DNA from 4 places in the Pantoea sp. C2G6 genome. Region 1 is predicted to be linked to each of the others. Evidence: predicted binding sites of a transcription regulator. Region 1 holds the regulator's gene; each other region holds the start of a gene.
What was found. The regulator PurR, encoded in region 1, represses purine synthesis genes. The targets are predictions, from matches to a motif close to CANGCAAACGTTTGCNTG.

Region 1 (3,122 bases):
CACCCAGCAGCGGGGCCAGCGCGGGGGAGAGCGCAACCAGCGGCATGATGGTGGCGAACACTTTATTGGCGCGCGCCGCCGGATAGCGATCGACCACCAGCGCCTGCCAGCTTACGGCGGCGGCGCAGACGCCAATCGCCTGCGCAAAACGCAGCAGCAGCATCAGATAGATATTACTCACCCACAGCATCCCGGCGCAGCCGACAGCAAACAGCGTCAGCCCGGCCAGCAGCACCGGCTTGCGCCCGATGCGATCGGAGAGCGGCCCCCAGAAGAGCTGACCGCAGGCAAAGCCCGCCAGGAACAGGCTCAGGCTGGCGCTGATCAGACCCGGCGAGCTGTTAAAGGTCTGCTGCATCGCACCGAAGGCGGGCAGGTACATATCAGTGGCTAAAAAGCCCAGCATGCTCAGCAGAGCAAGATAGGGCATAAATCCTTTGGTCGGTAACATGTGCTTCTCATTTTGCAGGATAAACGCGGCAGAGTGTAAAAGGTGCGTTTGCGGCTGTGAAACGCTAATATTTGCCGATTGCTGTTAAAATTTTTGAAGGCAGATTATGTGGTCGGAATATGCATTAGAGGTGGTTGACGCAGTGGCGCGCGGTGGCAGTTTCAGCGCGGCGGCGCAGGAGCTGCATCGCGTCCCTTCTGCCATCAGCTATACGGTGCGCCAGCTGGAGACCTGGCTGGCGGTGCCGCTGTTTGAACGCCAGCATCGGGAGGTGGTATTAACGCCTGCGGGCGAGCATTTTGTCCGTGAAGGGCGCAGCGTCATCAAAAAAATGCTCGCCACACGCCGACAGTGTCAGCAGCTGGCTAACGGCTGGCGCGGCCAGTTAAGCCTGGCGATTGACTGCATCGTGAAACCCGAGCGGACCCGGCAACTGGTGAAAGATTTTTATCGCCATTTCCCCGATATGGAGCTGCACATCAGCTATGAAGTGTTTAACGGCGTCTGGGATGCGCTGGCGGATGGCCGGGTTGAAGTGGCGATTGGCGCGACCCAGGCGATCCCGGTTGGCGGACGTTTCGCCTTCCGCGATATGGGGAAGCTCAACTGGCGCTGCGTGGTTGCGCATCATCATCCGCTGACGCAGGCCAGCCAGATCGATGAAGATACGCTGCGCAGCTGGCCGTCGCTGGTGCTGGAGGATACCTCCCGCGCGCTGCCGCGCCGGATGACATGGACGCTGGATAACCAGCGCCGGCTGGTGGTACCGGAATGGCAGACCGGGCTGGACTGTTTGCTGGCGGGATTGTGCGTCGCGATGGTGCCAGGTCATCTGGCGAAACCGCTGCTCGACAGCGGCGATCTGGTTGAGCTGACGCTGCCGGTGGCCTTTCCTGACAGCCCCTGCTGCGTCAGCTGGGCGGAAGATCGCGCATCCCCGGCAACCGCCTGGCTGCTGAACTACCTGGGTGATGCGCAGACGCTTAATCAGGAGTGGCTGAGCGAGGATTAACGGCGATAGTCGCGGAACGGACCATCCGCGACCGAACGGCGTTCAATCAGGGTAGGGTGCACTTCAATCGTCTGTGACACTTCGCGTTTGCTGGTGATACGGTCCAGCAGCATATCCAGCGCTTTCTCACCCAGCTGGGCTTTCGGCTGATGGACGGTGGTCAGGGCCGGGGCGAAATAGCGCGCGTTGCGCACATTGTCATAGCCGATCACCGAAATATCCTGCGGCACCCGCAGGCCCATCTCGTCGGCGGCACAAATCGCGCCCATCGCCATAATGTCGCCGCCACAGAACACCGCGGTCGGACGCTGTTTCTGCGACAGAATCTGCTGCATCGCCTGATAACCCGACTCCGGCTCAAAGTCACCCTGCACGATCCATTCGGGACGCGGCTGAATCCCCGCTTCTTCCAGCGCTTTCAGAAAACCGGCATGGCGTCCGCCGCCGGTGTTACGCTCCATCTGACCGGGGATAGCACCAATATCGCGGTGGCCGCGCTCAATCAGATAACGGCCGGCCAGATAGCCGCCCTGGAAGGCATTATCCAGCACGGTGTCGGTAAAGTCGGCGCGTGACTCGCCCCAGTCCATCACCACCATCGGAATATTACGGTTCTCTTCCAGCATCTTCAGCAGATCGTCCGGGTATTCAGAGCACATCACCAGCAGGCCATCGACGCGCTTCTGCGCCATCATGCTGAGGTAAGCGCGCTGTTTTTGCAGATCGTTATGGGCATTGCCGAGGATCAGGGTGTAGCCCTTGTCAAAGCAGTGATTCTCCACGGCTTCGATAATTTCAGCGAAATAGGGCGCTTCGCTGGAGGTGGCAAGCAGGCCCAGCGTTTTGGTGTGATTCACCTTCAGGCTGCGCGCCACGGCGCTGGGTGAGTAGTGCAGCTCCTGAATCGCCTGCCAGACCGCGTTGCGCGTCTCTTCCGCCACAAAGCGCGTTTTATTAATGACGTGCGAAACGGTGGTCGTTGAGACGCCGGCGCGTTTTGCCACATCTTTGATTGTTGCCATGAAAATCGGACTCCAGTGCTTATCTAACTCGCTGATAAGCGTAATGTTAAACGTTTGCGTCTGCCCAGGGGGTTTTCCTGCAATCATGCCTCTTTTCTGGCCGGTAAACAGGCGTCTGGCGGGTAAATAGCGCCTGGAAAAGCGAGCAAACGGAATCGGGGTTGCGCGCGTTGCGCAACAAAGGCGGGATTCTAACAAGGCTGACCGGATAAAACGAGATTTTTACCGGTCCCTGTGGGAAAATGCTATATCCCTACATACTGTGTGACTAAGGAGTAATCAATGAGTACCGATCTTAAACTGGCGTTGATGACCACCGTCGGCTGCCTGCTGATGATTGTAGCCTTTAGTTTTACCGCTATTCTGCACTGATAAAAAAAGCCGGGGTTTTCACCCCGGCTCTCTTTTCTGGCTGTTTATCCACTCAGCGAATGGTTTTTGGCGTCATCACCCGACGGGCACCAATGTAGTGGCGCTGCCAGTAATCTTCCCCTAACGCGCTAATCTGAATATCTTTGCCGGTACGAGGCGACTGGATAAATTTGCCGTTACCCAGGTAAACGCCGACGTGGTCAGCGGTACCGCGACCGTTAATGCGGAAGAAAACCAGATCCCCTTTTTCCAGCGATTCGCGCTT
Region 2 (3,122 bases), on a different contig from region 1:
GATCACCGCAAACGGTGCGCGCTCACGCTGGCAAATCGCCTCAAACTGCGCCAGCTTCTCCGGGGCCACCGCCATCACATAACGTTCCTGTGATTCGTTACACCAGACTTCCAGCGGGCTCATGCCTGGCTCATCGCTCAGAATATCGCGCAGGTTAAAGCGGCCACCGCGTCCGCCATCGCTGACCAGCTCCGGCATCGCATTGGAGAGACCGCCTGCGCCCACGTCATGGATAAACAGGATCGGGTTCTCGTCGCCCAGCTGCCAGCAGCGGTCGATCACCTCCTGACAGCGGCGCTCCATCTCCGGGTTGTCGCGCTGTACCGAGGCGAAGTCGAGGTCAGCATCAGACTGGCCCGAGGCCATAGATGACGCCGCACCGCCGCCCAGACCGATATTCATCGCCGGACCGCCCAGCACCACCAGCTTCGCGCCGACGGTGATCTCGCCTTTCTGCACATGATCGGCACGGATGTTACCGATGCCGCCCGCCAGCATGATCGGCTTATGATAGCCGCGCAGTTCGGTGCCGTTGTGGCTGGTGACGCGCTCTTCATAGGTGCGGAAGTAGCCATTCAGCGCCGGACGACCAAACTCATTGTTAAAGGCGGCGCCGCCCAGCGGCCCCTCGGTCATAATATCCAGCGCGCTGACGATGCGGGCCGGTTTGCCGAAGTCCTCTTCCCACGGCTGTTCAAAGCCAGGGATACGCAGGTTTGAAACGGAGAAGCCGACCAGACCCGCTTTGGGCTTGGCACCACGTCCGGTTGCGCCTTCATCGCGAATTTCGCCACCGGAACCGGTCGCCGCACCCGGCCACGGCGAAATCGCCGTCGGGTGGTTATGGGTCTCCACCTTCATCAGGATGTGCGCCGCTTCCTGATGCCAGCGGTATTCGCTCTCACCGGCTTCAGCAAAGAAGCGGCCCACTTCCGATCCTTCCATCACGGCGGCGTTATCTTTATAGGCAGAGAGCACGTAGTCCGGCGTCTGCTCCATGGTGTTCTTGATCATCTTAAACAGCGACTTGGGCTGTTTCTCGCCGTCGATAATCCAGTCGGCGTTAAAAATCTTGTGACGACAGTGCTCGGAGTTCGCTTGGGCAAACATATAGAGTTCGATGTCGTTGGGATTGCGGCCCAGCGCGGTAAAGGCGGTGACCAGGTAGTCGATCTCGTCGTCAGCCAGCGCCAGGCCCAGGGCGGTGTTGGCCTCAACCAGCGCCTGACGGCCCTCGCCCAGCAGATCGACACTTTTTACCGGCTGCGGGGTGTGATGGGCGAACAGCTGTTCAGCCTGCGCCAGATCGCTGAACACCGTCTCCATCATCCGGTCGTGCAGCAGCGCGCCCAGGGATTGCCACTGCGCTTCGGTCAGCTGTGGCGCCTGCACATAAAAGGCCAGACCGCGCTCCAGACGACGCACCTGTGGCAGGTCGCAGTTGTGGGCGATGTCGGTAGCTTTTGAGGACCAGGGGGAGATGGTGCCGGGACGCGGTGTCACCAGCAGCAGCCGTCCCTGCGGCGCATGTTCCGCCAGCGAAGGACCATATTTCAGCAGGCGTTGCAGACGGCTCTGTTCGTCGGCGCTTAGCGGCGCGCTGACATCAGCAAAATGGACGTACTCAGCGTATATATCACTCACCGGCAGATGAGCGTCCTGAAAGCGGGTCAGCAGTTTGTTTACACGAAATGCCGACAGGGCGGGCGAACCACGCAGAATTTCCATCATTAACTCTCTTGTCAGAGCGCCAGGCGACGCTTCATTGGGCGCAACAGGGGGAAAACGGGCGGTATTATAGAGAAACCCACCTCATGACGAAACCGTTTGCGCACAATTTTTGGCATACCGGATTTGCCTGAAATTTGCGCAAAACCTGCTATATAAGTTGCTCAGCTCCGCTTTGTTGCGCAAAATGCCCGTCGCTCTGGGAGTTAAAAGAAGATTAATACTGCCTTTAAAAGACAGAGGCCTGAGAGCCAGCGAGAGATAACTATTTGAAACGCCTGAAATTTAACTATCTGTTTATCGGTCTGGTTGCCGTGCTGTTAGCCTTAGCGCTGTGGCCATCCATTCCCTGGTATGGGAGCGGACAGGATACGATTTCACAGATAAAATCACGGGGAGTGCTGCGTGTCAGTACCATCAATTCCCCGCTGACTTATTACACCATCAATCAATCTCCGGCCGGTATGGACTACGAGCTGGCAAAACGCTTTGCTGATTATCTGGGTGTAAAGCTCAAAGTGACGGTTCGCCCTAATCTGAGCGATCTGTTCGACGACCTGGATGAGGGTAAAGCTGATTTGCTGGCCGCTGGCCTCAATTACAATAGTGAACGCCTGACGCGCTATCAGACCGGGCCGGGCTACTACAACGTGTCGCAACAGCTGGTCTATCGCGTGGATAAACCGCGCCCGAAAAACCTCGGTGACCTGAAGGGGCGGCTCACGGTCGCCTCTGGCTCCGCTTATCTCTCAACCCTGAAGAGCGCGCGGTCTAATCAGTTTCCCGATCTCGACTGGGCGATCTCCACCGACCAGAGCCCGAAAGCGCTGCTGGAAGCGGTGGCGGATGGCAAGCTCGACTACACCATTGGCGATTCTGTCACTATCGCCCTGTTGCAGCGCATCTATCCACAGCTGGCGGTGGCGTTCGACGTCACCGATGAAGAGCCGGTCACCTGGTATGTGCGCCACAGCGACGATGACAGCCTGAACGCGGCGATGCTCGACTTCTTCAACGGCATGGGTGAAGAAGGCGCGATGGCGCGGCTGGAGGAGAAGTATCTCGGTCACGTCGGCACCTTCGATTATGTCGATACCCGCACCTTCCTGCGCGCTATCGACAACACGCTGCCTGACATCAAGCCGCTGTTTAAGAAGTACGCCACCCATATCGACTGGCGGCTGCTGGCGGCGATCTCCTATCAGGAGTCGCACTGGAATCCGCAGGCCACCTCCCCCACCGGCGTGCGCGGCATGATGATGCTGACCCGTAACACCGCTGAAAGTCTTGATGTCGGCGACCGCACCGATCCTGAGCAGAGCATTCGCGGCGGCAGTCAGTATTTGCAGGATATGATGGCCAGGGTGCCGCAGACCATCCCGGAAGATGAGCGA
Region 3 (3,122 bases), on a different contig from region 1:
TACCGGGCAGGGTCTGCTGGCCCTGCGCATCATAAATCTCACGCTCCACATGGCCGCCAGCGGCGGTTTTAGTTACCGTCGGTTTTTGCCAGTGCTGCGCCATCAGATGCTGAACATGCGTCAGGGTGCGACGCGCCTGCTCCTGCTGATGGCCGGAGCCGTGCGCGATAATTTTACGAAGGATATAGGGAGGAATAACACAGTGAGCCATCGGAAACTCCTTGGCAGTAGGAATGTACCAAAAAGTATAGACCCGTCCGGCTGAACAGGCCTCATTCGTGAGGCCAGCGGTAAGTAGAGAGGTATGCGCTGACGGGCAGGGCGGTCAGGAGGCGGTTTTGCGGCGGCGCTTCTTCTCAGGCAATAGCTGAGTCACCTGGCTTTCGACCCAGCCATCATCAAGACGGGTTCGCAGCAGGTCGCCGCTCTGTAGCTGGCCGGTCTTTTTCACCACTTCGCCTGTGGCGTCGGTGGTCACGCTGAAACCGCGCGCCAGGGTCGCTAACGGACTGACCCCTTCCAGCTGTGCCACGCACTGACCAAAGCGCTGTTTCTCCGCGCTCAGCTGTTTTTCCATGCTCTGTTGCAGACGATAGTGCCAGCTTTGTAGCTGCTTCTGCGCCTCGAACAGCCGCTGCTGAGGCTGGCGGGCGTTAAGGCGATAGGCGAGGCGATCCTGCTGGCGCGAAGCCTGACGCAACCGGGTTTCCATCGCGTCCGTCAGGCGCTGTTGCAGGCGGAACAGCGTCGTCTGCTGGCGGGCCAGCCGCAGCTGCGGATGCTGCTGTTGCAGCCGGTGTTCCAGCCGGCTGTACAGGCGCTGCTGACGCGCCAGATAGTAATCCATCGCCATCTCCAGCCGCTGTTGCTGTGACTGCAACTGACGCAGCAGCTCCAGCTGGTTACGGCTGACAATCTCTGCCGCCGCCGAGGGGGTCGGCGCGCGTAAATCGGCGACAAAGTCGGCAATGGTCACGTCAGTTTCATGACCGACCGCGCTGACGACTGGAATGCGGCTGGCAAAAATGGCGCGCGCAACCCGTTCGTCATTAAAGCTCCACAGATCTTCCAGCGAACCGCCGCCGCGTCCGACAATCAGCACGTCACATTCGTTGCGCAGGTTGGCGATTTCAATCGCCCGGACAATAGCCGCCGGGGCATCAACACCCTGCACCACGGTGGGATAGATAACCACCGGCAGAGAGGGATCGCGGCGATGCAGCACGCGCAGCACATCATGCAGCGCCGCGCCGGTGGCCGAGGTGATGACCCCAACCTGACGCGCCGGTTCCGGCAGCGGTTGCTTGTGTTGCGGATCGAACAGCCCTTCGGTCGCCAGCTTCGCCTTCAGCAGTTCAAACTGCTGCTGAAGCAGACCTTCGCCCGCCGGATGCATGCTTTCGGCGATCAGCTGATAGTCACCGCGGGGCTCATAGAGCGTGATGGTGGCGCGCACCAGCACCTGCTGACCATGCTGCGGACGAAAGGTGACGCGACGATTGCTGTTGCGGAACATGGCGCAGCGCACCTGGGCACCATCATCTTTTAGCGTGAAGTACCAGTGACCCGATGCCGGTTGAGTGAAGTTGGAAATCTCGGCACTGATCCATACCAGGCCCATCTCTTTCTCCAGTAGCTGACGCACTGTAGTGTTAAGACGGCTGACGGTAAAAATATTGGCGGTCGGTGGCAGTGACATGTGACGAAGATCAAATTCCAAATCAGCAGGTTAATTCATCGATACTACAGGGCTGCCTGCGCGGATCAAGAGTTTTTCTTAAATAATGCTGGAGGCAAACGGTTACGGCCTGTATAATGCCGCGGCAATATTTTATCTATTCTCAATCACCCGAGGTGGAGTATTGCCATGTTAAGAATCGCTAAAGAAGCACTCACTTTTGACGACGTTCTGCTCGTTCCTGCTCACTCCACCGTCCTGCCGAATACGGCCGATCTCAGCACTCAGCTGACCAAAAACATCCGTTTAAATATTCCGATGCTCTCTGCTGCGATGGACACCGTGACCGAAGCGGGTCTGGCGATTGCGCTGGCGCAGGAAGGCGGCCTGGGCTTCATCCATAAAAACATGTCGATTGAACGCCAGGCGGATGAAGTTCGCAAGGTGAAGAAACATGAAAGCGGCGTGGTCACTGAACCTCAGACCGTGCTGCCTACCACGCCGCTGGCTGAGGTTAAAGCGCTGACCGAGCGTAACGGCTTTGCCGGCTACCCGGTGGTGAACCGCGACAACGAACTGGTGGGTATTATTACCGGTCGTGACGTACGCTTTGTTACCGATCTCTCCCAGCCGGTTTCTGCCGTGATGACCCCGAAAGAGCGTCTGGTGACGGTGAAAGAGGGCGAAGCGCGCGATGTGGTGCTGCACAAAATGCATGAAAAGCGCGTGGAGAAAGCGCTGGTCGTGGACGACAGCTTCCATCTGCTGGGCATGATCACCGTGAAAGATTTCCAGAAAGCCGAACGTAAACCCAACGCCTGTAAAGATGCGCAGGGTCGTCTGCGTGTCGGTGCGGCGGTAGGTGCCGGTGCCGGTAACGAAGAGCGTATCGATGCGCTGGTCGCGGCGGGTGTTGACGTGCTGCTGATTGACTCCTCGCACGGTCACTCGGAAGGGGTGCTGTCGCGTATCCGTGAAACCCGTGCGAAATACCCGGATCTTGAGATCGTCGGCGGCAACGTGGCGACCGGTGCGGGTGCACTGGCGCTGGTTGAAGCGGGCGTGAGCGCGGTTAAAGTGGGTATCGGCCCTGGCTCTATCTGTACCACCCGTATCGTTACCGGCGTTGGTGTACCGCAGATTACCGCGGTTTCTGACGCTGTCGCCGCGCTGGAAGGCACCGGCATTCCGGTGATTGCCGATGGCGGTATCCGTTTCTCTGGCGACATCGCCAAAGCGATCGCCGCCGGTGCTTCCTGCGTGATGGTCGGTTCAATGCTGGCGGGAACCGAAGAGTCGCCGGGTGAAATCGAACTCTATCAGGGTCGTGCGTTTAAATCCTATCGTGGCATGGGTTCACTGGGCGCGATGTCCAAAGGCTCTTCTGACCGTTACTTCCAGACAGATAACGCCGCTGACAAACTGGTGCCGGAAGGGATCGAAG
Region 4 (3,122 bases), on a different contig from region 1:
TGTTCCGCGCGGGGAAACCGGCGGTGGTGGGGGAACCCGATATGCCGCAGAGTATTGCCGCGGTGGCGCAGGAGAAGGGCGCGCAGCTGATACAGCGCAACCGTGACTGGTCATGGCGCGAACAGGCAGAAAGCTGGTCGCTGCGTGATGGGCTGGGTGAACTGAACGACCTGCCGTTACCCCAGGTGCCGCTGCCTAACGCGGCCACGGCGCTGGTGGCACTGCGGGTTTCTGGCCTTGCGGTCAGCGAGGCGCAGATCCGCGCCAGCCTGCCGCTGGCGATGCTGCCGGGGCGTTTTCAGACCCTCAGTGAATCCCCGCGGGTGATTCTGGATGTGGCCCATAATCCCCATGCGGCGGCCTATCTGGCGTCACGTCTGGCAGCGCTGCCAAAACGCGGCAAGGTGCATGCCGTGGCTGGCATGCTGCATGATAAAGATATTGCCGGTACGCTGGCAGCGCTGGCGCCGGTGGTAGACGCATGGTATTGCGCGCCACTGGAAGGGCCACGCGGTGCCAGTGCGGAGCAGCTGCTGAGCGCGCTGCCACAGGGAGAAGCGTTCAGTTCGGTAGAACTAGCCTGGCAGCAGGCGCGCCAGCGGGCGGCGCCGCAGGACATTGTGCTGGTCTGTGGTTCGTTCCACACCGTTGCGCAGGTCATGGAATCGATTGAAACGGAGAAAGGGCGTGGCAAGTAAGTTTCAGAACCGTTTAGTCGGCACTGTTATTCTGGTGGCTGTTGGCGTGATTGTATTGCCAGGGCTGCTGGATGGTCAGAAAAAGCACTATAAAGAGGAGTTCGCCGCCATTCCGCTGGTGCCGAAACCTGACGATCAGCAGGACAGCGAAATGGTGCCGCCGGTGACGCAGTCGCTGCCGGCTCAGCCGCCGGAAGGCGCAGGCGGTGCGGTCAGCAGCAGCGGCAAAACCAATGTGACCGCCGAACAGGGCCGTGCGCAGCCCGATGAAGAGAGTGAGCCCTCAGTGGTGACGCCGCCGCCGGTCCATCAGTCCACGCCAGCGCAGACGGCGACGAAGCCGAAAGCGGTGGAGCAGACCAAACCCAAAGTGGTGGAGCAGCCGAAGCCGAAGCCGGTTGAGCAGCAGAAGCCTAAAGTGGTGGAGCAGCCAAAACCGAAGCCGGTCGAGCAGCCGAAAGCGGTGGAACAGCCGAAGCCCGCTGAGCAGCCAAAAGCCGCCGAGACCACCGCACCAGCAGGTCAGGCTTATGTGGTACAGCTGGGCGCGCTGAAGAACGCCAGCAAAGTGAATGAGATTGTGGCGCAGCTGCGACTGTCGGGGTATCGCGCCTTTACCGTGCCTTCAACGCCGGTGCAGGGTCAGATTACCCGTATCTATGTCGGACCGGATGCCTCGAAAGCCAAAATGCAGAGCGCGGTTGGCGAGCTGAAAAGCATCTCAGGACTGGGCGGGGTGGTGAAACCCTACAGCGCCCGCTAAAAGCGCTGATTGGCGTGGCCGATAGCAGTAACAGGCCGCGCCAATCGCCTCTTCCGTCCAGCCTCTGCCGGGCGGCGGCGGGTAAAAAATTGACGATTTTCAACGGCCTGTCCGGTTGAAGATCACCCCGGCGACGAAGGTTTTTTTCATCGCCTTTTTTATGGATGCAGAACAGGAAAACCGCTACGCAAACGTTTTCTTTTTCTGTTAGAATGCGCCCCGAACTGGATGCAGGGGTGCAATGGCACTGGCGCTGGAAGAGTTCATGATCTGGATTGATTACGTCATTATTGCGGTAGTTGGTTTTTCGGCTCTGGTCAGCCTGGTCCGTGGGTTTGTCCGTGAAGCCTTATCTCTCGTTACCTGGGGATGCGCGTTTTTTGTCGCCAGTCATTACTACGCTTACCTTGCAGTCTGGTTTACAGGTTTTGACGACGAGCTGGTTCGTAACGGTATCGCCATCGGTGTGCTGTTTGTGGCTACCCTGATAGTCGGGGCCATTGTGAACTACGTTATCGGCACGCTGGTGGAGAAAACCGGCCTGTCGGGAACCGACCGGGTGTTGGGCGTCTGTTTCGGGGCATTGCGTGGAGTGCTGATCGTAGCCGCTTTGCTGTTCTTCCTTGATACATTCACTGGCTTTTCCAAAAGTCCGGACTGGCAACAGTCTCAACTCATTCCCGAGTTCAGTTATATCATCAGGTGGTTCTTTGATTACCTGAAAAGCACGTCGAGTTTTTTACCCCGGTGATGTGACCGGGAGTGCGGCTTAATGAGGAAATGACAACATGTGCGGTATTGTTGGTATCAGCGGTTTCATGCCGGTCAACCAGTCGATCTATGATGCGTTAACGGTGCTCCAGCACCGCGGGCAGGATGCCGCAGGCATTTGTACTATCGATGCGCTGAAATGTTTTCGCCTGCGAAAGGCAAATGGCCTGGTCAGCGACGTTTTCGAAGCACGCCACATGCAGCGTTTGCAGGGCAATATGGGCATTGGTCATGCGCGTTATCCTACGGCGGGCAGCTCCAGTGCCTCTGAAGCGCAGCCTTTTTATGTCAACTCGCCGTATGGCATTACCCTGGCGCACAACGGTAATCTGACCAACGCCCATGAACTGCGTAAGCACCTGTTCGAAAAGGGTCGCCGTCACGTTAACACCACCTCCGATTCTGAAATCCTGCTGAACATCTTCGCCCAGGAGTTAGATCGTTTTCAGAACGATCCGCTGGAAGCGGACAACATTTTCGCCGCGGTCGCCGCGGTGCACCAGCAGGTGCGCGGTGCCTATGCGGTCGTCTCGATGATCATCGGGCATGGCATGGTCGCCTTCCGCGATCCCAACGGCATCCGTCCGCTGGTGCTGGGCAAACGGGTAATCGCCGACGGTCGCACCGAATATATGGTGGCGTCCGAGAGCGTGGCGCTGGATACCCTGGGTTTTGAGTTCATCCGTGACGTTGCGCCGGGTGAAGCGGTCTACATCACTGAGCAGGGTCAGCTCTCTACCCGCCAGTGCGCCGAAAACCCGAAAAGCAATCCCTGCCTGTTCGAGTATGTCTATTTTGCGCGTCCCGACTCGTTCCTCGACAAGATTTCGGTCTACAGCGCCCGTGTCCGTATGGGCACCAAGCTGGGCGAGAAAATTGCCCGCGAGTGG

Region 2: the regulator PurR is predicted to act here: its motif matches at 1,817-1,834, upstream of purL (phosphoribosylformylglycinamidine synthase).
Region 3: the regulator PurR is predicted to act here: its motif matches at 1,791-1,808, upstream of guaB (IMP dehydrogenase).
Region 4: the regulator PurR is predicted to act here: its motif matches at 1,646-1,663, upstream of cvpA (colicin V production protein).

Annotation. Positions count from the first base shown of each region.
Region 1 covers NZ_JBGMNJ010000001.1:531,323-534,444, forward strand. Annotated here, with positions in the region: gene punC (purine nucleoside transporter PunC) at 1-451, opposite strand, end outside; gene punR (DNA-binding transcriptional activator PunR) at 558-1,463, shown strand; gene purR (HTH-type transcriptional repressor PurR) at 1,460-2,485, opposite strand; gene ACCW71_RS02565 (YnhF family membrane protein) at 2,768-2,857, shown strand; gene ACCW71_RS02570 (C40 family peptidase) at 2,910-3,122, opposite strand, start outside.
Region 2 covers NZ_JBGMNJ010000009.1:122,371-125,492, forward strand. Annotated here, with positions in the region: gene purL (phosphoribosylformylglycinamidine synthase) at 1-1,731, opposite strand, end outside; gene mltF (membrane-bound lytic murein transglycosylase MltF) at 1,998-3,122, shown strand, end outside.
Region 3 covers NZ_JBGMNJ010000009.1:83,244-86,365, reverse strand. Annotated here, with positions in the region: gene ACCW71_RS13475 (M4 family metallopeptidase) at 1-211, opposite strand, end outside; gene xseA (exodeoxyribonuclease VII large subunit) at 326-1,699, opposite strand; gene guaB (IMP dehydrogenase) at 1,868-3,122, shown strand, end outside.
Region 4 covers NZ_JBGMNJ010000002.1:84,933-88,054, forward strand. Annotated here, with positions in the region: gene folC (bifunctional tetrahydrofolate synthase/dihydrofolate synthase) at 1-698, shown strand, start outside; gene dedD (cell division protein DedD) at 688-1,461, shown strand; gene cvpA (colicin V production protein) at 1,727-2,212, shown strand; gene purF (amidophosphoribosyltransferase) at 2,250-3,122, shown strand, end outside.